DNA from 2 places in the Hydrogenophaga sp. T66 genome. Region 2 is predicted to be linked to the other one. Evidence: riboswitches for the same ligand, from Rfam matches in the RefSeq annotation. Region 2 holds a riboswitch; the other holds the start of a gene.
The links. Region 2 has a riboswitch for S-adenosylhomocysteine ahead of ahcY (adenosylhomocysteinase). Riboswitches for the same ligand answer to the same signal wherever they lie in the genome.

Region 1 (11,128 bases), on a different contig from region 2:
CATGCCGATGTCGCCGGCCTGCAGCAGGTCAAACATGTCGCGCTTGACCGAGTGGTCCGGGCAGGCCGGGTAACCCGGGGCGGGGCGAATGCCCTGGTACTTCTCGGCGATCAGGTCCTCGTTGCTCAGCGACTCGCCGGCGGCGTAGCCCCACAGGTCGGTGCGCACGCGGTGGTGCATCTGCTCGGCCAGCGCCTCGGCCAGCCGGTCGGCCAGGGCCTTGAACAGGATGGCGGCGTAGTCGTCGTGGTCGGCGAGGAACTGGCGCTCCTTGTTCTCCACGCCAAGGCCGGCGGTCACCGCGAACACGCCCACGTAATCGCGCGCCACGCCCTGCGGCGCCACGAAATCGGCCAGGCAGCGGCTGGGCCGCACCACGCCGTCGACCTCCGCCTTCTCGGCCTGCTGGCGCAGCCCGTGCCACACCAGCACCGGGCGCTCACGCGCCTCGTCGGCGTAGAGCGCGATGTCGTCATCGCCCACGCGGTTGGCCGGGTACAGGCCGATCACCGCGTTGGCCTGCAGCCAGCGGCCATCGATCAGGCGCTGCAGCATGCGCTTGCCGTCGCTGAACACCCGCCGCGCCTCCTCGCCCACGACCTCGTCCTTCAGGATCTCGGGGAACGGGCCGGCGAGATCCCAGGTCTGGAAAAACGGACCCCAGTCGATGAAGCGGGCCAGCTCGGCGAGGTCGACGTTCTTGAACACGCGCCGGCCGATGAACTTGGGCACCGGCGGGGTGTAGCCGGACCAGTCGATCGGCGTCCTGTTGGCGCGCGCCCGGGCCAGCGGCCACAGCGGCACGGCCTTCTTGTTCGCGTGCTGCTGGCGCACGCGTTCGTAATCCGCCTTGACCTCCTCGATGTAGGCGGCCGCCTGGGTGGACAGCAGGCCCTGGGCCACGCCCACGCTGCGGGAGGCGTCCGGCACGTACACCACCGGGCCCTCGTAGTGGGGCGCGATCTTCACCGCGGTGTGCACGCGGCTGCAGGTCGCGCCGCCGATCAGCAGCGGCACCTGGCGCTCGCGGAACCACGCGTCCTTCTGCATCTCCGCGGCCACCACCTGCATCTCTTCCAGGCTCGGCGTGATCAGGCCCGACAGGCCCACGATGTCGGCGCCCTCGGCCTTGGCGCGCGCGAGGATCTCGTGGCACGGGACCATCACGCCCATGTTCACCACCTCGAAGTTGTTGCACTGCAGGACCACGGCCACGATGTTCTTGCCGATGTCGTGCACATCGCCCTTGACGGTGGCGATCACGATCTTGCCCTTGGACTTCACGTCGCCACCGGCGGCTTCGAGCCAGCGCTTCTCCTCCTCGATGTAGGGCAGCAGGTGGGCCACGGCCTGCTTCATCACGCGCGCGCTCTTGACCACCTGCGGCAGGAACATCTTGCCCGCGCCGAACAGGTCGCCGACCACGTTCATGCCGTCCATCAGCGGCCCTTCGATCACCGACAGCGGCCGGCCGCCGGCGGCGCGGATCTCCTGCCACATGGCCTCGGTGTCTTCGGTGATGAATTCGTTGATGCCGCGCACCAGCGCGTGCGACAGGCGCTCGCGCACCGGCAGCTGACGCCACTCGTTCTGTTTGCTGTCGTCGCGCGCAGCGCCCTTGGCGGACTCGGCGATCTCGATCAGGCGCTCGCCGGCATCGGGCCGCCGGTTGAGGACCACGTCTTCGACCCGCTCGCGCAACACCGGGTCCAGCTCGTCGTACACGCCGACCATGCCGGCGTTGACGATGCCCATGTCCATGCCCGCCTGGATTGCGTGGTACAGGAACACGGTGTGGATCGCTTCGCGCACCGGCTCGTTGCCGCGGAAGCTGAAGCTCACGTTGCTCACGCCGCCACTGACCTTGGCGCCCGGCAGGTGCTGCTTGATCCAGCGCGTGGCCTCGATGAAATCGACCGCGTAGTTGTCGTGCTCCGGGATGCCGGTGGCGATCGCAAAGATGTTGGGGTCGAAGATGATGTCCTCGGGCGGGAAGCCGACCTCGTCGACCAGCACCCGGTAGGCGCGCTCGCAGATCTCGGTCTTGCGCGCGAAGGTGTCGGCCTGGCCCAGCTCGTCAAACGCCATCACCACCGCGGCCGCGCCATAGCGGCGGATCAGCCGGGCCTGGCGCTTGAACTCCTCCACGCCCTCTTTCATGGAGATCGAGTTCACCACCCCCTTGCCCTGCACGCACTGCAGCCCCGCCTCGATGACCGACCACTTGGAGGAATCGATCATCACCGGCACGCGCGCGATGTCGGGCTCGCCGGCGATCAGGTTGAGGAACCGCACCATCGCGGCCTGGCTGTCGAGCATCGCCTCGTCCATGTTGACGTCGATGATCTGCGCGCCGTTCTCGACCTGCTGGCGCGCGACCGCCAGCGCGTCCTCGAAACGACCCTCCAGGATCATGCGGGCGAAGGCCTTGGAGCCGGTGACGTTGGTGCGTTCGCCGATGTTGACGAACAGGCTGCCGGGGCCGATGACCAGCGGCTCCAGGCCGGAGAGCACCATGGGCGGCGGGGACGAGGGGCGGAGGGACTCGGGCATGCGGCTCACCAGGGTTTTCGGGGAAAACAGACCGGCGAGCGTCGTTGGGGCCTGTTCGCGCCCACTCAAGCCTGACGCCGGGCACCCGGGGGCCGGGGCTGGCGCTGCAACGCTCCTTGAGAGGCGCGGATTTTACCCGGCGGACACCGCCGCGGGACGACGGCGCACGGCCACGACCCGCTCGCCGGTGTCCAGCGCGCGGGCGCGCAGCTGGCCGCAGCCAGCGTCCACGTCCTGGCCGGCGGAGTGACGCAGCTTGGTGAGGATGCCGCGGCGGTGCAGGCGGCGGGCGATCTCGGCGGCCCGCTCCCAGGCGGGCCGCTCAAACGGCAGCCCCTCGACCGCGTTGTAGGGGATCAGGTTGAGCACGCCGTAACGGCCGCCGAGCAGGCGCTCGATGCCCTCGATTTCATCGTCGCCGTCGTTCACGCCGGCCAGCAGCGTCCACTGGTATTGCACCGGGTAGCCGGTGGCGCGGGCGTAGGCGTCGGCGCGCTCGACCAGCTCCGTCGGCGTGAGGCGCGGTGCGCGCGGCAGCAGGCGCTCGCGCAGGTCGGCACGCGTGGTGTGCAGCGACAGGGCCAGCGCAGGCTTGACCACGGCGCGCGGCAAGGCGTCGAACGCGCGCTCGTCGCCAACGGTGGAGAACACCAGGTTCTTGTGGCCGATGCCGCCCACGGTGCCGAGCAACTCGATGGCATCGAGCACCGCGTCGAGGTTGTGGGCGGGCTCGCCCATGCCCATGAACACGACCTTGTTGACTGGCCGGCCGGCGCGGGCCAGCGCCACCTGCGCGACGATCTCGGCGCTGCCGAGCTGGCGGATCAGGCCGCCGGTGCCGGTCATGCAGAAGGCGCAGCCCACGGCGCAGCCCACCTGCGTGGACACGCACAGGCCGCCGCGCGGCAGGCGCACCGACTCGACCGTCTGCCCGTCGTGCAGCGCCACGAGCAGCCGCGCCGATCCGTCTTCGCCGGGGTGTTCGGCCTGCAGGCGCGCGAGGCCGGCGAGCGATTCGCGCAGGGCGGGCCACGCGGTCAGCAGCGGCTTGGGAAAGTGGTGCGCGGGCTGACGCCGGCCGGCATCGGGCGGCAGTGCGTGCAGCCAGTGGCGCAGCACGCGCTGGACATGCAGCGGCCCGGCGCCGAGCGCGCGCAGGCGCTCGCGCAGGTCGGTCAGCTGGGTGGGGGGCGCGTGCGTCATGGGGTGGGGATCGTGGGGTGGGGATTGTCGCGCAGGGTGGCCAGGGCGAGGCGACTTGGCCACAATGAACCTTGGCCTCGCGCGGCCCTCGTCCGCCCGCCCCCCCCGGAGACCCGCATGCCCACCGCCCCGATCACCGCCCGCACCGCCGATCTCGGCCACGGCCTGACCGTGCGCCGCGCCCTGCCGCACGCGCAGCGCCGCGCGGTCGGGCCCTTTGTGTTCTGGGACCATGCCGGGCCGGTGACGCTGGCGCCCGAGGCGGTGCGCGGCGCCGACGTGCGCCCGCACCCGCACATCGGGCTGGCTACGGTGAGTTACCTGCTCAGCGGCGCCATGACCCACCGCGACAGCCTGGGCACGGTGCAGGACATCCGCCCGGGCGACGTGAACTGGATGACCGCGGGCCGCGGCATCAGCCACAGCGAGCGCTTCACCCACCCCGACTCCTTCGCCGGCGGCGGGCTGGAGCTGCTGCAAAGCTGGGTGGCGCTGCCGGCCGAGGCCGAAGAGTGCGCGCCCGCCTTCGCCCACACGCCGCGCGCGGCGCTGCCCGAGGGCGAAGACGGCGGCGTGTGGTGGCGGCTGGTGGCCGGCGAGGCCTTTGGGTGCCGCAGCCCGGTGGCCGTGGCCTCGCCCCTGTTCTACCTGCACCTGCGGGCATCCGCGGGCGCCCGCATTCCGCTGCCCACGGGCCACACCGAGCGCGCGCTGTACGTGGCGCGCGGCCGGGTGCGGGCCGACGGCGCCACGCTGGAGGCCGGCCAGCTGCTGCTGATCGATGGAGCGGAGCCACCGTTGGCGGCCGACACCGACGCCACCGTGTTTCTCTTCGGCGGCGAGCCGCTGGGCCCGCGCTTCGTGTGGTGGAACTTCGTGTCCTCGCGTCGCGAGCGCATCGAGCAAGCCAAGGCCGACTGGGCCGCCGGCCGCTTTGCGCTGCCGCCGGGCGACGACGCGGAGTGGATTCCGCTGCCCGCCTGAGCCCGGCGCTCAGAGCCCCAGCGCGCTCAGGCCCGGGTGGTCGGCCGGTCGCGGCCCCAGCGGCCAGTGAAAGAGCCGGTCGCGCTCGCCGATGGGGCGGTCGTTGATGCTGGCGTGGCGCTCGGCCATGAAGCCCTGGTCGTTGAACAACCAGTTCTCGTTGCCGTGGGAGCGGTACCACTGGCCGGCGTCGTCGCGCCATTCGTACACGAAGCGCACCGCGATGCGGTGGGTGTCAAACGCCCACAGCTCCTTGATCAGCCGGTAGTCCAGTTCGCGCGCCCACTTGCGCACCAGGAAGGCGTGGACCGCGTCCCGGCCCACCGGAAACTCGGCGCGGTTGCGCCAGCGGGTGTCGGGCGTGTAGACCTGAACCACGCGGTCCGGGTCGCGGGTGTTCCACGCGTCCTCGGCGCGGCGCACCTTCTGCGCGGCGGTCTCGGCGTTGAACGGCGGCAGGGGTGGTCGGGTGTCCATCGAGGTGCTTTCAGGTGTGCGCCGCCCGCGCGGACGCCGGGGGTCCGGCTCCGCCGGCCCAAGGCGTCGCCTCCCTCCCTGGGGGGAGGCGCGCCGCGGGAGGTCAATACTGCTTGTACGGCAGGAACTTGCCCGACAGGACCACGTTCACGCGGTCGCCCTTCGGATCGGGTTCGCGGGTGATGTCCATGCTGAAGTCGATGGCGCTCATGATGCCGTCGCCGAATTCTTCGTGGATGAGTTCCTTGATGGTGGTGCCGTACACGCTGACGATCTCGTACCAGCGGTAGATCAGCGGATCGGTCGGCACCTGCGTGGGCAGCGAGCCCTTGTAGGGCACCACCTGCAGCCACTTCTGCTCTTCCGCGGTCAGGCCGAACAGCTTGCCCAGCACTTTGGCCTGTTCGGGCGTGGCGGTCATCTGGCCCAGGCACAGCGCGGTCGTCCATTCCTTGGACTGACCGACCTTCTTGGCAATGGCGGCCCAGCTCATGCCCTTGGCGACTTTGGTGCTGATGATTTTTTCGGTGACGGCGAGTCGGTTCATGGTGTTGCCTCGTTGGGGTGGAAAAAGGAGAAAAACAAATCGACAAGAAAAGACGCCGGCAAGCCCATCCCCGCCGCGGGGCACGGCGGAACCGGCTTCGCCGGGCCGCCGGTGCCGTCCCCCCTCGGGGGGAAGCCGCGCAGCGGCGCAGGGGGGCCCTCGATCAATGCGCTTTCGCGCGGGTGACCAGGAAATCGACGATGTGGTTGCGCAGGTCGTAGTAGCCGTCGAGGTGGTGGAGCTGCGCGCGGGTGCGGCTGCGCGGCAGCGGGTTGACCACCACCTCGGCCAGGCCACCGGGCTTGTAGGTGCCGCCGGCGTCGGCGCCGTTGGTCATGAGCAGGATCCGATCGGCCAGCAGGATGGCCTCGTCCACGTCGTGCGTGATCATGAAGACGGTCTGCTGGGTCTCGCGCACGATGCCCATCAGCTCGTCCTGGATGGTGCCGCGGGTGAGGGCGTCGAGCGCGCCAAATGGCTCGTCGAGCAGCAGCATCTTGGGCTGGATGGAGAACGCCCGGGCGATGCCCACGCGCTGCTTCATGCCGCCGGAGAGCTGGCTGGGCTTCTTGTCGATGGCGTTCGACAGCCCGACCATGCCCACGAACTTCTCCACGTGGGCTTTCAGCGCCGCGCGGTCCATGTCGGGCCAGCGCGACTGCACCGCGAAGGCGATGTTCTGGCGCACGGTGAGCCAGGGCATCAGCGCGTGACCCTGAAACACGACGCCGCGCTCCAGGCTGGGGCCGGCGATCTCGCGACCGTCCATGAAGGCGTGGCCGGTGCTGGCGCTGTCCAGGCCGGCCAGCACGTTGAGGATGGTGGTCTTGCCGCAGCCGCTGTGGCCGATGATGCAGACGAACTCGCCGCGGTCGATCTGGAAGGACACGTCGGCAAACACCGGGCGGTCGGCGTGGTAGGCCTTGCCGAGCTGCTCGACGCGCAGGAAGCCGGTGCCGGGGTTGGCGCTCATGGAAGACTCTTTCGGGGACGGGGTGGCCGCGGCCACGGGCGCGCTCTCGGCGCGGGTTCGGGTCTCACTCCACATAGGTCACCACCTTCTGTGCCTGGGCAAACATCAGGTCGAGCAACATGCCCACGATCCCGATCACCAGCACCGCGAAGATCACGTTGGTGAGGGAGAGGTTGTTCCACTCGTTCCACACGAAGTAGCCGATGCCGGTGCCGCCCACGAGCATCTCGGCAGCCACGATCACGAGCCACGCGATGCCCATGCTGATGCGCATGCCGGTGAGGATGGTCGGCGCGGCGGCCGGCAGGATCACGCGGAAGGCCTTGCGCAGCGGGTTGACCTCCAGCGTGGCGGCCACGTTGAGCCAGTCGCGCTTGACCGACGCCACGCCAAACGCGGTGTTGATCAGCATCGGCCAGACCGAGCAGATGAAGATCACGAAGATGCCGCTGACGCTCGAGTCCTTGAGCGTGTACAGGGCCAGCGGCATCCAGGCCAGCGGGCTGATCGGCTTGAGCACCTGCACGAAGGGGTTGAACGCCTTCTGCATGAGCGGCGACATGCCGATCATGAAACCCAGCGGGATGGCCACCGCCATGGCCAGCAGGAAGCCCAGCGCGACCCGGCCCAGCGAATGCGCGAGCTGGATGCCGATGCCCTTGTCGTTGGGGCCCTTGTCGTAGAAGGGGTCCGACAGGTGCTGCCAGCTCGCCTTGGCGACTTCCAGCGGGGGCGGGAAGCCGGTGGCCTTGGTGTCGCCGCCGGGGTCCTTGCCCATCATCTTGGCGTACTCGATTTCCTCGGCGGTCATCGTGGTGGCCGGGCCGGCGCCGGCGGGCGCGCGGGTGCCGAGGTGCCAGGCACCCAGGAACACGCCCAGCAGCAGCAGCGAGACCAGCGCGGCGCGCAGGTTGAGGTGGAGGGATTTCATCGCGGGTTTCCTGGTGGGCGGCGGCCGGAGGGTGCCGCCGCGGTCTCACGGAGGGTGGGTCGCCTCAGGTGCGGCGGATCGCGAAGCTGTTGAGGTACTCGGCCGGCTTGGCCGGGTCGAACACCTTGCCCATGATGGTGTGCTTCACATAGGCCGGGCCGGCCGGCACGTCCATGCCGAGGTCCTTCATGTGCTTGCGCGCGTCGGTGATCAGGAACACGCGCTCGGCGATCGCGCGGTAGTCGATGTCACCCTTCACGTAGCCCCAGCGCTGCATCTGCGTGAGCATCCACACCGCCATGCTCTGCCACGGCATCGGATCGAAGTCCGCCCGGTCGGGCACGCTCTGGATCTTGCCCAGACCGTCGGCAAAACGGCCGGTGAGCACCTGCGACAGCACCGTCTCCGGCTGGTTCAGGTAGGCCTGCGGCGCGATCACCTTGGCGATCAGCTCGCGGTTCTTGGCCTGACGGGCCATGGCCGCGGCGTTGAGCACGGCGCGGTACAGCGCGGCGAAGGTGTTGGGGTTCTGGCGGATGAACTCGCTGCTGGTGCCAAAGGCGCAACAGGGGTGACCGTTCCACAGGTCCTTGGTGAGCAGGTGGATGAAGCCCACCTCCTCGAACACGGCGCGCTGGTTGAAGGGGTCCGGGCCGAGGAAGCCGTCGATGTTGCCCGCGCGCAGGTTGGCCACCATCTCCGGCGGCGGCACCACGCGGATCTGGATGTCGGTGTCCGGGTTCAGGCCCGCTTCCGCCACGTAGTAGCGCAGCAGGAAGTTGTGCATCGAATACTCGAAGGGCACAGCGAACTTGAAGCCCTTCCAGGTCTTGGGATCGCGCTTGTCCTTGTGCTTGACGTGCAGCGTGATGGCCTGGCCGTTGGTGTTCTGCACCGTTGCCACGTTCATCGGCACCGCCGCGGAGCCCACGCCCAGCGAGATCGCCAGCGGCATCGGCGACAGGAAGTGCGTGGCGTCGTATTCTTTGTTGATCATCTTGTCGCGGATCAGCGCCCAGCCCGCGGTCTTGATGACTTCCACGTTGAGGCCCTGCTTCTGATAGAAGCCCAGCGGGTGGGCCATGATCAGCGGCGTGGCGCAGGTGATCGGGATGAAGCCGATCTTCAGGTCCTTCTTTTCCAGCGCACCCTTTTCCTGGGCCATGGCCTGCAGGCTGGCCACCGGCAGCACGCTGGCGATCGCGGCCATCGCGGTCTTGCGGCCCACGGCGCGCAGGAAGCGCCGCCGCTCGGCGTCCTGCGGGAACAGGGCCTTGACCAGCGTGGCCTCGACGAAGGCGTTGCTGTAGGCCTCGAACTCGGTCGTCTCGCTGCGTTCGCGCAAAGTCTGTGCGGCCTGGGCCGACGCCTTGTTCACCGCTTCCTCAGCGGCGTGTTCGGCGGCGGTGTGGTCGCGGCCGCAGCTGCACTTGAGCATCAGCGGACGGTCGGCGTCGTACGGATCGAAGTAATCGGACATGGCGCACCTCGGGGTTGATGGGTGCGGCATGTCTTGCAAGGGCCGGGCCAGTTGCATGCCTGCGGGGGCCCGCGGCGGTATTTCGCGGGGCCCGGCCCGACGCCTTGTAGGGCCAGCCCTACAAACCGGGCCGGCGCGGGCGCGTCAGGCGCCGGCGCGATGTCTTTCGGCGTACAGCGCGAGCTCGACGTCGTTCTTCGCGCCGGTCTTTTCCAGGATGCGCGCGCGGTAGGTGCTCACGGTGTTGGGCGCCAGGCCGAGTTGCGCACCAATTTCGCTCACCGTGTGCCCCGCGGTGAGCAGGCGGTAGACCTGATGCTCGCGGTGCGAGAGCGCCTCCGGGCCGGCCTGCGCGGCGCCACTGCCCACCGCGGTGGCCAGCGCCTCGGCGGTGGCGGGCGTGACGAACACGCCACCGGCCGCGGCCTTGCGCACCGCGCCCAGCATGTCATCAGGATCGGCGCTTTTGTTGAGATAACCGCACGCGCCCAGGCGGATGCAACGCACCGCGTACTGCTTTTCCGGGTAGGTGCTGAGCATGAGGACCGGCAGGCGCGGGTGCTCACGGCGCAGCCGCTGCAACACGTCCAGCCCGTCGGCGCCGGGCATGGCAATGTCCAGCAGCACCAGGTCCAGCCCCGCGCGCCCGCCCAGCGCCGCCACCTGCGCCAGCGCGTCGGGGCCGCTGACCGCTTCGCCCGCGACCACCACGTCCGGGGCGTCGGCCAGGATTTGCTTGAGTCCCTCCCGCACGATGCGGTGGTCGTCGGCGATCAACACACGGATCGGGTCGGCGCGGGTCATGGCGGTGGCGGCGGGTTCAGGCGGGCGCGGTGAGCGGGAGCGTGAGCGACAGGCGCGTGCCGGCGCCCGGGGCGCTGTCGATGGCGACGTCGCCGCCGAAGTGGCGGGCGCGCTCGCGCATGCCCATCACGCCGTACGAGGTGGGCGCCTCAAAGGCCTGCGGCGCGGCGCCCACGCCGTCGTCGCGCACGGTCAGGTGCAGCACCCCCTCGCGCACCGCGATGTCCACCGCCACCCGGCGCGCGCGGGCGTGGCGGCCCACGTTGCTCAGCATCTCCTGGAAGATCCGGAACACCGCCATCGCCTGCGGTTCGGCCGGCTCGGGCGCACCGTCCGTCCGCATGCACCATTCCAGTGCAAGCTCGGCGCTCTGCACGAATTCCTGCGCCTGCCACTCCAGCGCCGCCCACAGCCCCTGGTGGTCCAGGATGCTGGGGCGCAGGTCGGTGATGATCCGCCCGACGTTGTCGACCGCGCGCTCGATCTGCCGGCTCATGGCCTGGCACTTGCCGCGCATGCGCTGGCGCATGGCCTCGGCCTCGTCGGCGCTGCGCGCGGCCTGTTCGGCCAGGCGCTTGTCCATCCAGTTCACGTCCATCTTCAGCGCCACGAGCAGGCTGCCGAGCTCGTCGTGCACCTCGCGGGCGATGCGGGTGCGCTCTTCCTCGCGCACACGCTCCGACCAGGCGGCCAGCTCTCTCACCTGCCGCAGCGCGGTTTCCAGCGCGAGCGTGCGCTCGCTCACGCGCTCCTCCAGCTCGTCCTTGGCGCGCTGCAGCGCGTCGGCCGCGCGGCGGCGGTCGGTGATGTCGACGAAGGTGACCACCGCGCCGCGCACCCGGCCGCCGTCCAGGATCGGGTGGCTGGAATACTCCACGGGGAAGGCGGTCCCGTCGCGGCGCCAGAACACCTCGCTGTCGATGCGGCAGGGCTGACCCTCCAGGAAGGCCCTGAAGATCGGGCAGTCGTGGACCGGGTAATGCCGCCCGTCGGCGTGGGAATGGTGGGTCAGCTCGTGCATGTTGCGCCCGAGCAGCTCGGACGGCTCGAAGCCGATCATGCGGGCGCCGGCCCGGTTGATGAACACACACAGGCCGTCGAGGTCCACGCCAAACACGCCCTCGCCGGTCGACGCCAGCATCAGCGCCAGCGGGTCGCGCCACGCGCCGTCGGCGG
Region 2 (11,128 bases):
TCGGCCAGGACCCCGCGCGCGAGGCGGCGGGCGCCCGACCCGGTCTGACCGCCAGTGGGGTGTTCGTGATCAACCCGCCGCACACGCTGGCGCCGCAGCTCCAGGCGGCGTTGCCGGTGCTGCTGAACGTGCTGGGCCGCGGTCGCGGTCAGTCGCAGGCACTCACGACCGGTTGACGGTCGACGGTGCGCCGGGCGCTCATCGGTGGCCGAGGACCATGGTCCAGTAACGGCCGTAGCGGTTGCCCGGCCGGTGGACGCAGCTCACCGCGACCTCGGCAAAGTCCGCTTTCATCAGGTTGGCGCAATGGCCCGGGCTGGCGAGCCAGCCGGCGACCACCTCAGCCACGCTGTCCGGACCCGCGGCCAGGTTTTCCCCGATCGCGGTCCAGCCGTAACCGGCGGCCTGCGCGCGCTGGGCGACGCTGCGGCCGTCGCGGCCGGTATGGGAAAGGTAGTCGTGTTGCGCCATGTCGGCCGCGTGGCGGGCGGCGGCGTCAAACAGGCGACCGTTCCAGCGCAGCGGGGTGGCGGCGTTCATCGCGATGGGGCCACACAACCGGGTCTGGGCGCGCGCGGCGTTGATCGCTTCCATCAGGGCGTCCTGAAACACCGGGAGCCCGCACCGCCGGTCGGCGGGCAGTCCGTCGGGTTCACCGGCCACGCCCGCGCCGGCCGCGACCAGCAGCCCGGCCAGCAGGAGCGCTCGTCGGCGGGACATGTTGTCATGGTGAACCGGGCTCCAAACCCCAGCGCCGGCGTCAGGCATTGACCCGTCCGCGACCGCCCGGCGGAGAAATCCGAGCGCGCCACCCAATTAACCGACCGATCGGTTGGTTAATTGTCTATACTGCGCCCACCTTTTGGTCCGACGAGGAGACAAGCCATGTACACGCAATCGTTCAGCGTGCCCGACGGAAGCCCCGCGCCGGCGCTGCAAGCTGTGCCGAGCGGCGCGGAAGCGGCGCTGCAGGCGCACTTCGACGCGGTGATCGACGCCGACGGCAAGATCGAGCCGCGCGACTGGATGCCCGAGGCCTACCGCCGCACGCTGGTGCGCCAGATCAGCCAGCACGCGCACAGCGAAATCGTGGGCATGCTGCCCGAAGGCAACTGGATCAGCCGCGCGCCCAGCCTCAAACGCAAGGCGATCCTGGTGGCCAAGGTGCAGGACGAAGGCGGCCACGGCCTGTACCTGTACAGCGCGGCCGAAACGCTGGGCACCAGCCGCGATCAGATGTTCGACGCGCTGCACAGTGGCAAGGCCAAGTACAGCTCCATCTTCAACTACCCCACCCTGACCTGGGCGGACGTGGGCGTCATTGGCTGGCTGGTGGACGGCGCGGCCATCATGAACCAGATCCCGCTGTGCCGCTGCAGCTACGGGCCCTACGCGCGGGCGATGATCCGCGTCTGCAAAGAAGAAAGCTTCCATCAGCGCCAGGGCTACGAATCGCTGCTCGCGATGATGCAAGGCACGCCCGAGCAGCGCGCGATGGTGCAGGACGCGGTGAACCGCTGGTGGTGGCCGGTGCTGGCCATGTTCGGGCCGCCGGACGAGAACAGCCCCAACAGCGCGCAAGGCATGCGCTGGGGCATCAAGCGCATCAGCAACGACGCGTTGCGCCAGAAGTTTGTAGACGCCACCGTGCCGCAGGCCGAGGTGCTCGGCGTGACCCTGCCGGACCCCGACCTGAAGTGGAACGCCGAGCGTGGCCACCACGACTTCGGCGCCATCGACTGGGATGAGTTCTGGCGCGTCGTCAACGGCGACGGGCCGTGCAACCAGGAGCGCCTGGCCACCCGCGTCAAGGCCTGGAACGACGGCGCCTGGGTGCGTGAGGCCGCGGTGGCCCACGCGGCCAAGCGCCGCCAGCGCACCGCCCAGGAGGCCGCATGAGCTCACCTGCCCTGAAGGAGTGGCCGCTCTGGGAAGTCTTTGTGCGCAGCAAGCAGGGACTGGAACACAAGCACTGCGGCAGCCTGCACGCCAGCGACGCCCAACACGCGCTGCAGATGGCGCGCGACGTCTACACCCGCCGCCAGGAAGGCGTGAGCATCTGGGTCGTGCCCTCGGCCAGCATCACCGCCAGCGAGCCGGACAGCAAGGATATGTTCTTCGACCCGGCGGCCGACAAGATCTACCGCCACCCGACCTTCTACGAGATCCCCGACCAGGTCGGGCACATGTGACCACGGCCGCCGCGCCCCGGGAATCCGCATGAACGCCACCCCCACGCCCGCGCCGGTCGCACCCGCCGCACCCGTTGATTACCTGCTGCACCTGGCCGACAACGCCCTGGTGCTGGGCCAGCGCAACGCCGAATGGTGCGGCCACGGCCCCATCCTCGAAGAGGACCTGGCGCTGGCCAACCACAGCCTCGACCACCTCGGGCTGGCCCGCCTGCTCTACCAGCACGCCGCCGCCCGCATCAACGCCGACCCGGCCGAGGCCGCGCGCTTCGCCCACCTGCGCGGCGCGCGTGTCGAGGGCGCGGTCACCGAAGACACGCTGGCCTACTTCCGCGACGCCGGTGCGTTCCGCAATTTCACGCTCATGGAGCTGCCGCACCACGGGCCGCTGGCCGGCCCCGCCCGCGCGGACCGCGACTTCGCCACCACCCTCGTGCGCAACTTCCTCGTGGCCGCGCTGGCCACGCTGGCGTGGGACGCGCTGCGCCACAGCGCCGACCCGCAGCTCGCCGGCATCGCCGCCAAGGCGGTGAAGGAAGCGCACTACCACCTGCGCCACGCGGGCGACTGGCTGGTCCGCCTGGGCGATGGCACCGACGAAAGCCGCGCGCGCGTGAGCGCCGCCTTGGCGCACCTGCTGCCGTACACGCAGGAGTTCTGGACCGGCGACGCCGCCGAAGACGCGGCCGTGGCCCAGGGCACCGGCATCCGGCTGGCCGACCTGCGCCCGCGCTGGGACGCGATCGTGGCCGAAACGCTGGCCGAGGCCACGCTGGAGCGTCCCAGCGACCGCGGGCATCTGCCGCAGGGCCGCGTGGGCCTGGCGTCCGAGCACCGCGGCTACCTGCTCGCCGAGATGCAAAGCCTCGCGCGCGCCCACCCCGATGCCCGCTGGTGATCACGGCCATGAGCCACCCCGTGACCGCCCCCACGACCGATGACACGCCCGAGGCCGGGGCGGGCGACGCGGTGCAGCGCGCCTGGGCTGCGCTTGAGCCGCTGACCGACCCCGAGATTCCGGTGGTGACGCTGCGCGAACTCGGCATCCTGCGCGACGTGCGCGCCGGCGCCGACGGCGCGGCCGAGGTGGTCATCACCCCCACCTACAGCGGCTGCCCGGCCATGGGGCAGATCGAAGACGATGTGCGCGCTGCGCTGGCCGCCGCCGGGGTGAGGGCGCGCGTGCTCACGCAGCTCACGCCCGCCTGGACCACCGACTGGATCACGCCGGAGGCGCGCGACAAGCTGCGCGCCTACGGCATCGCCCCCCCGAACGGCCGCGCGCACTCGACCCCGGGCGAGCGCGTGGTGGCTTTCGCGCGGCGGGCCGCGACCGAGCCGGTGCCCTGCCCGCGCTGCGGCTCCACGCACACCACCGAAACCTCGCCGTTCGGCTCGACCGCCTGCAAATCGCTGCACCGCTGCCTCGACTGCCTCGAACCCTTCGACCTCTTCAAACCGTACTGACACGGACCACCGCGGCGTCCGCGCCGGCCGCCAGCGCCTGGGAGAACCCTCATGACCACCATCCCCCGCGGTTTCATTGAACTGCCCGTCGCGCGCATCAGCCCCGAGGCCGCGGGTTCGGTCGCGGTCACGCTGGCGATCCCGCCGGCGCAGCGCGCCGCCTTCGATTTCCAGCCCGGCCAGTTCCTCACCCTGCGCGCGCTGATCGACGGCCAGGACGTTCGCCGCAGCTACTCGATCAGCAGCCCCCACAGCCTGTTCACCCAGCGCGGCGAGCTCACGCTGGGTATCCGCCCGGTCGAAGGCGGCGTGTTCAGCGGCTGGGCCACCACCCAGCTCAAGGCCGGTGACACGCTGCAGGTGCTGCCACCCGACGGCCGATTCACCGTTCACCGCCCGCGGGCGATCCACCGCGTGGGCTTCGCGGCGGGCTCGGGCATCACGCCCATCCTGTCCATCATGGCGTCCACGCTCGAGGCGTCGCCGACCGCGAAGTTCACGCTGGTCTATGGCAACCGCAACATGGCCAGCGTGATGTTCAACGAGGCGCTGCAGGACCTCAAAGACCGCTACCGCGACCGCCTCACGCTGATCCACATCCTGTCGCGCCAGGCGCAAGAGGTGCCGCTGCTGGAGGGCCGCATCGACGGGCCGAAGGTGCGCGCACTGATCGACGCGCTGCTGCCGGTGGCCAGCATGGACGAGGTGTTCGTCTGCGGCCCGGCCGGCATGATCGACGCCACCGAGGCCGCGTTGCTCGACGCCGGCGTGAAGCCCGAACGCATCCACACCGAGCGCTTCCTGTCGCCGGGCGCGGCCACCCCGGCCCCGCGCCGCGACGCCGCCGGCCGCCCCAACGCGACGAACGCCACCAGCGCTGGCGAGGGCCCCGTGTCGCTGACCATCGTGCTGGACGGCAAGCCCCACGCCTTGCGCATGACGCCGGCGCAGCGCGTGCTCGACGTGGCGCTGGAGGCTGGCCTGGACCTGCCGTGGTCGTGCCGCGGTGGCGTGTGCTGCACCTGCCGGGCGCGGGTGATGGAGGGCGCCGTCGAGATGGAGAAGAACTTCACCCTCGAAGACTGGGAGACCCGGCAGGGCTTCGTGCTGACCTGCCAGGCCCGGCCCACCACCGAGCGCGTGGTGGTGAGCTTCGACGAGCGCTGAGCCCGCGCGCGGCGGACCCGGCGCCTCGCCGGGACGTCAGAAGCGCCAGCCCAGGCCGACGCCGACCAGCAGCGGATCGACCTTGAAGTCGCCCAGCGCGGCGCCACCGGCGCTGACCGTGGTCTTGATGAACACCTTCTTCACGTCCACGTTGAGGTAGAGGTCCTTGGCCAGCGGAATGTCCACGCCGATCTGCAGGGCCGCGCCGGTGCTGGTGCGGTCCAGCGTGGCAGCGCCGCCGAGCACGTTGACCGAGCTGAAGCGGGTGAAGTTGATGCCGGCGCCGACGTAGGGCTTGAAACCGCCGGCGTTGAAGTGGTACTGCAGCAGCAGCGTGGGCGGCAGGTGGCGCAGGCTGCCGATGGCCGTGCCGTTGGACGAGACGGTGTGCTTCTGCGGCACGGTGAGCACGAGTTCGGCGGCGATGTTGGGCGTGAAGAAGTAGCTCACGTCCACCTCCGGGATCCATTTGTCGTTGACCGTCAGGCCGAGGCCGGTGCCGTCCTTGTTGGCGCTGTCCAGGTGCACGGCGCGGGCGCGCAGCAGGATGCTGCCGGCCGGAATGTCCTGGGCGAAGGCGGTGGTCGTGGTGAACAGGGCGGCCGCGGCGGCGGTCAGCGCGATGGCTTGCTTTTTCATGGTGCGTCTTCGGCGAAGTTGGCGGAGAGGGTTTCTGCGACGGTGTCGGGGCGCGATGCCCGAGAACCATTACAGAAGCCGGGCCGCACGCGCCCTTTGCGTCACATCAAGGCCCGCCGGCCGGCGTGCTGCCACGCAGCACGTTCTTGACGCGCATCAAACCCGGGCGTCTCGCGGGCGCAACGGCGCGCCGGGCGAGCGCTTCACTCGCTGAGCAGCACCACCGGCCCCACCCCCGCGCGCAGCAGGCCAATGCGCGCCGCCGCCGCCCGGCTGAGGTCGATCACGCGCCCGCCGATGTGCGGGCCGCGGTCGTTGATGCGAACGACCACCTCCTGACCAGTGGCCTCGTGGCGCACGCGCACGCGCGTGCCGAAGGGCAAGGAGCGGTGGGCCGCGGTCAGGGCGTTGGGATCGAAGGCTTCGCCGCTGGCGGTGCGTCGGCCGGCAAAACCCTCGCCGTACCAGGAGCCGATGCCGCGATCGAGCACGCGCGGACCGGCCGGCGCTGCGTCGGCGGGCGCGTCGGGCCCGGCCGGGGGCGGCAGCGCCGCGGGACCGCTGGCGCAGCCGGCCAAACCCAGCGCCATCACCAGCACCATCGCCACCGCAGGCCAGACGGACGACACCCCGCCGCGCCGCGGCGACCGGTGCCCCGCGCTCACAGCGGCTGCAGGCGCTGCACGATCTCCCGCGTGGCCGCGCTCTGGTTCATGGTGTAGAAGTGCAGCCCGGGCACACCGCCGTTGCGCAGCTGGTCGCACAGGTCGGTCACCACGTCCAGGCCGAAAGCCTTGATCGACGCGGTGTCATCGCCGTAGGCCTGCAGGCGCAGGCGGATCCAGCGCGGGATCTCGGCGCCGCAGGCGTCGGAGAAGCGCAGCAGCTGCGTCGAACTGGTGATCGGCATGATCCCCGGCACCACCGGGACGTCGGCTCCAAGCTGGTGCGCGTCGTCCACGAAGCGGAAATACGCGTCGCTGTTGAAGAAGTACTGCGTGATCGCGCTGTCCGCACCGGCACGCACCTTGGCCACATAGGCCTGCAGGTCGGCCTCCGGCGATCGGGCCTGGGGATGCGTCTCGGGGTAGGCCGCAACCTCGATGTGGAAGTCGTCGCCGGTCTCGGCGCGGATGAAGGCCACCAGGTCGCTGGCGTAGCGGAATTCGCCGCCCAGCCCATAGCCACTGGGCAGATCGCCCCGCAAGGCCACGATGCGCTTGACCCCGGCGGCCGCGTAGGCCGCCAGGCGCGCGCGGATGCTGTCGCGCGTCTGGCCAATGCAGCTCAGGTGAGGCGCCGCCGGACAACCCTCCGCCATGATTTCGGTTATGGTCTGCAAGGTGCCATCCTGCGTGGACCCACCGGCGCCAAACGTGACCGAGCAGAACTCAGGCGCCAACCCGTACAGCTGCTGGCGCACCGCGCGCAGCTTCTCGGCGCCTTCGGACGTTTTCGGCGGGAAAAACTCCAGACTGATCGGCAGGCTCATGCGCGGCCCTCTTCAAGGTTTGATTGCATGGATGAAAAACTCGCGGTTCCCGTCACCGCCGGTGATCGGGCTGTCGAAATAGTCGCGCACCGACAGGCCCAGGCCCGACAGCGCCTCGGTCACGCGGGCCTGCACCCGCGGATAGGCCGCCTCGTCCCGCACCAGCCCGCCCTTGCCGATGTCGGCCGGCTGCAGCTCGAACTGCGGCTTCACCAGCATCAGACCGTGACCGCCCGGCACCATCAACGGCGCCAGCGCCGGCCACACCAGCGTCTGGGAGATGAAGGACAGGTCGCCCACGATGAGGTCAAACAGCGGCGGCGCACCCACCGCGGCCGGCGTCAGGTCGCGGGCGTTGAGGTGTTCGTGGCACACCACGCGCCCATCGCTGCGCAGCGACGGATGCAGCTGCCCCGAACCCACGTCCACGCCCACCACCTGGGCAGCACCGCGCTGCAACAGGCAGTCGGTGAAACCACCACTGCTCTGCCCCACGTCGAGGCAGCGCAGACCGGCCACCGGCAGGCCCACGCGGTCGAGCGCGCCCGCCAGCTTGAGACCGCCGCGCGAGACGAAGCGCGTCTCGGCGGTGTCCACCAGCGCCAGCTCCGCCGCCGCAGGCACGTCGTCACCGTTCTTGGTGGCGGTGCGCCACGCGCCGCCGGGCAAGCGCCAGCGCACGCCCGCCGCCACCAGACGCTGCGCCTGCGACCGTGAGGCCGCCAGCGCGCGCTCGACGAGGAGTTGATCAACACGCATGCCGGAGTGCTGTGGCCCTGTCGAGAGATGCCGCGGAACCGGCTTGGCCGGACCGCAGGCATCGCCCCCGGACGGGGGTCGCGCAAAGCGCGGCGGGGGTGATGGCTTCAGTAGCGGTAGGTGTTGGCCTTGTACGGGCCTTCCTTCTTCACCCCGATGTACGCAGCCTGCTCGTCGCTCAGCTCGGTCAGCATCGCGCCGACCTTTTTCAGGTGCAGGCGGGCGACCTTCTCGTCGAGGTGCTTGGGCAGGGTGTACACCTTGCCCACTTCATAGTTCGCGCTCTTGGTGAAGAGTTCGACCTGCGCAATTGTCTGGTTGGCGAAGCTGGAGCTCATGACGAAGCTCGGGTGGCCGGTGGCGCAACCGAGGTTCACCAGGCGGCCTTTGGCCAGCAGGGTGATCTTCTTGCCATCGGGGAACACGACATGGTCGACCTGCGGCTTGATCTCGTCCCACTGCAGCTTCTCGAGCGAAGCGACGTCGATCTCGTTGTCGAAGTGGCCGATGTTGCAGACGATGGCCTCGTCCTTCATCGCCGCCATGTGCTCGTAGCGGATGACGTTCTTGTTGCCGGTGGCGGTGACGAAGATGTCGGCCTTGTCGGCGGCGTATTCCATGGTCACGACCTTGTAGCCTTCCATCGCGGCCTGCAGGGCGTTGATGGGGTCGATCTCGGTCACCCACACCTGGGCGGACAGCGCGCGCAGGGCCTGGGCGCTGCCCTTGCCCACATCGCCGTAGCCGGCGACCACGGCCACCTTGCCGGCGATCATCACGTCGGTGGCGCGCTTGATGGCGTCGACCAGGCTCTCGCGGCAGCCGTACAGGTTGTCGAACTTGCTCTTGGTGACGCTGTCATTGACGTTGATGGCGCGGAACTGCAGCGTGCCCTTGGCGGACATCTCGTTGAGGCGCAGCACGCCGGTGGTGGTCTCTTCGGTCACGCCGATGATCTCGGCGGCCTTGCGGGTGTACCAGGTCGGGTCCTGCGCGAGCTTGGCCTTGATCGAGTTGAACAGGCAGGTCTCTTCTTCGCTTTGCGGGTTGGCCAGGAGGGAGGCGTCCTTCTCGGCGCGCTGGCCCAGGTGCATCAGCAGCGTGGCGTCGCCGCCGTCGTCCAGGATCATGTTCGGGCCTTCGCCCGGGGTGCCCGCGGGGCCAAAGTCGAAGATGCGGTGGGTGTAGTCCCAGTAATCGGCCAGGGTTTCGCCCTTGATGGCGAAGACCGGCGTGCCCTTGGCGGCGATCGCGGCGGCGGCGTGGTCCTGGGTGGAGAAGATGTTGCACGAGGCCCAGCGGACCTGTGCGCCGAGCGCCTGCAGCGTCTCGATCAGCACCGCGGTCTGGATGGTCATGTGCAGCGAGCCGGTGATGCGCGCGCCCTTGAGCGGCTGGCTGGCGGCGTATTCCTCGCGGATCGCCATCAGGCCGGGCATCTCGGTCTCGGCGATCTTGATTTCCTTGCGGCCCCAGTCGGCCAGGCCGATGTCGGCAATCACGCAGTCGGCGTTGACGGCGGTGTTGAGTCGTGCATTCATGGTTTTTCGCTCCGGAGGTGGGTGATGGCCACGCGGCGGGCGAAAAAAAAGCCCATCGCACGGCACGTCGTGGATGAGCGTCGTTGCATGGATGTCCGAGCCTCACGCCGGTGCCGCTGGGGGGCGGTGGGCGCTGCAACGCTCCTCGGATGGACGCAGAGTTTACCGCAGCGCGTGCGACACTGCTGCGCTTTTCCTCACACCATGCGCCCTCTTGCCGACTGGCCGGTGGCGGACCGCGCGCCGATCCTGGGCGTGCTGACCGACATCGACGACACCCTCACCACCGACGCCCGCCCCGACGCCGAGGCCCTGGCGGCCATCGCGCGCCTGCGCGCGGCGGGGCTGCCGGTCATTGCCCTCACGGGGCGGGCGGTCGGCTGGAGCGAGGCCGCCGCGCGCGACTGGGGGCTCACCGCGCTGGCCGCCGAAAACGGCGCGGTGGCGCTGTGGCGGGACGGCCGGCGCCTGCGCCGCGCCCACGCGCAGCCCGCGGCCCACCGCCGGGCCCACGCCACACGGCGCGCCACCGCCTGGCGCGCGGTGCAGGCCGCCCTGCCCCACGCCCGGCTGGCGCGCGACAGCGCCGGGCGCGACACCGACCTGGCCATCGACCACGCCGAGCACGCCCGGCTGAGCGGCGCGGACGTGGACCGGGCCGCGAGCCTGCTGCGCGCCGCCGGGCTGCGCGTGACCGTCAGCAGCATCCACCTCAACGCCTGGCTCGGCGCCCACGACAAGCTCAGCGGCGCGCGCTGGCTGGTGCGCCACCGGCTCGGGCGCGACCTCGACGCCGAGGCCGACCGGTGGGTGTTCGTGGGCGACTCGGCCAACGACGCGGTGATGTTTGCCCACCTGCGGCACACCGTGGCCGTGGCCAATGGCGCCGGCGCGCTGGTCGGTCTGCCGCGCCCGCCGGCCTACCGCACCGGCGCGCCGCGCGGCGCCGGGTTTGCCGAAGTGGTCGAGGCGGTGCTGGCCGCGCGGGGACGGGCGTGAGCGGGGCGCCGCCGCTGGCCCGCCGCGGGCTGTGGGTGATCTTCGGTTCGACCTTCTTCGAACTGGTCGGCTATTTCATGCTGACACCGCTGTTGCTGTTGCGCCTCAAGGACGCGGGCGAGTCGACCGCACTGGCCGGCCTGTTTGCCGCCACCGGCTGGCTCGGGGTGTTCCTGATGACGCCCTTCGCCTCGGCGGTGACGGCGCGGCTGGGACGCCGGCCCACGCTCTGGCTGGCCGCCGCCATCCCGGTGCTGGCGACCGCCGGCTTCGCGCTGACGGACAGCTTGCCGCTGTGGTTTGGCCTCGAACTGGCGGCCGGGATGGCGGCCGGGCTGCGCTGGGTGCTGGCCGAGGCGGTGGTGGCGGAGTTTTCGCCGCCCACCCAGCGCGGACGGATGGTCGGCTTGTTTGAAACCATGGTCGGCGCCACCTTCGTGCTCGGCCCCCTGCTGCTGGCCTGGGTCGGACCGCAGGCGCCGGCAGCGATCTGGATCGCGCTGGGCTTCATGGCCGCCGGTCTGCTGTGGAGCCTGGCGATACCGCCGCTGCCGGCCGCGGCCGACGCGCACGAGGCCCGGGTGGGGCTGGCCGGTGTGTGGCACGCCCTGCGCGCCCACCCGCTGATCATGTCGGTCGGCTTCGTCGGCGGCTTCTTCGAAAGCGGCCTCACCGCGATCCTCCCGCTGTACGGCCTGGCGCTGGGCCTCGGCGCCACGGCGGCGGCGCTGCTGGTGTCGGCCAGCGGGTTGGGCAGCGCGCTGATGATGCTGCCCGCGGGCGTGCTGGCCGACCGCATGGCCCACCACCCGGCCGCGCGCTGGGGCGACGCCCCGGCGGCGCGGCTGACGCTGATGCGCGCGTGCGCGGTG

Region 1: another riboswitch for S-adenosylhomocysteine. It lies ahead of metH (methionine synthase); the one in region 2 lies ahead of ahcY (adenosylhomocysteinase).

What each region holds. Positions count from the first base shown of each region.
Region 1 is NZ_JBXVVX010000003.1:149,790-160,917, forward strand. It holds gene metH (methionine synthase) at 1-2,553, opposite strand, end outside; S-adenosyl-L-homocysteine riboswitch at 2,583-2,677, opposite strand; gene AC2D80_RS13055 (RNA methyltransferase) at 2,686-3,756, opposite strand; gene AC2D80_RS13060 (pirin family protein) at 3,874-4,740, shown strand; gene AC2D80_RS13065 (nuclear transport factor 2 family protein) at 4,750-5,217, opposite strand; gene cynS (cyanase) at 5,321-5,764, opposite strand; gene AC2D80_RS13075 (ABC transporter ATP-binding protein) at 5,928-6,812, opposite strand; gene ntrB (nitrate ABC transporter permease) at 6,802-7,668, opposite strand; gene AC2D80_RS13085 (CmpA/NrtA family ABC transporter substrate-binding protein) at 7,733-9,148, opposite strand; gene AC2D80_RS13090 (response regulator) at 9,293-9,952, opposite strand; gene AC2D80_RS13095 (sensor histidine kinase) at 9,969-11,128, opposite strand, start outside.
Region 2 is NZ_JBXVVX010000001.1:162,503-173,630, reverse strand. It holds gene AC2D80_RS00750 (23S rRNA (adenine(2030)-N(6))-methyltransferase RlmJ) at 1-176, shown strand, start outside; gene AC2D80_RS00745 (CAP domain-containing protein) at 199-720, opposite strand; gene paaA (1,2-phenylacetyl-CoA epoxidase subunit PaaA) at 886-1,899, shown strand; gene paaB (1,2-phenylacetyl-CoA epoxidase subunit PaaB) at 1,896-2,192, shown strand; gene paaC (1,2-phenylacetyl-CoA epoxidase subunit PaaC) at 2,221-3,090, shown strand; gene paaD (1,2-phenylacetyl-CoA epoxidase subunit PaaD) at 3,099-3,659, shown strand; gene AC2D80_RS00720 (2Fe-2S iron-sulfur cluster-binding protein) at 3,711-4,826, shown strand; gene AC2D80_RS00715 (OmpW/AlkL family protein) at 4,863-5,465, opposite strand; gene AC2D80_RS00710 (septal ring lytic transglycosylase RlpA family protein) at 5,669-6,094, opposite strand; gene metF (methylenetetrahydrofolate reductase [NAD(P)H]) at 6,127-6,957, opposite strand; gene AC2D80_RS00700 (TlyA family RNA methyltransferase) at 6,970-7,716, opposite strand; gene ahcY (adenosylhomocysteinase) at 7,824-9,257, opposite strand; S-adenosyl-L-homocysteine riboswitch at 9,326-9,410, opposite strand; gene AC2D80_RS00690 (HAD-IIB family hydrolase) at 9,462-10,256, shown strand; gene AC2D80_RS00685 (MFS transporter) at 10,253-11,128, shown strand, end outside.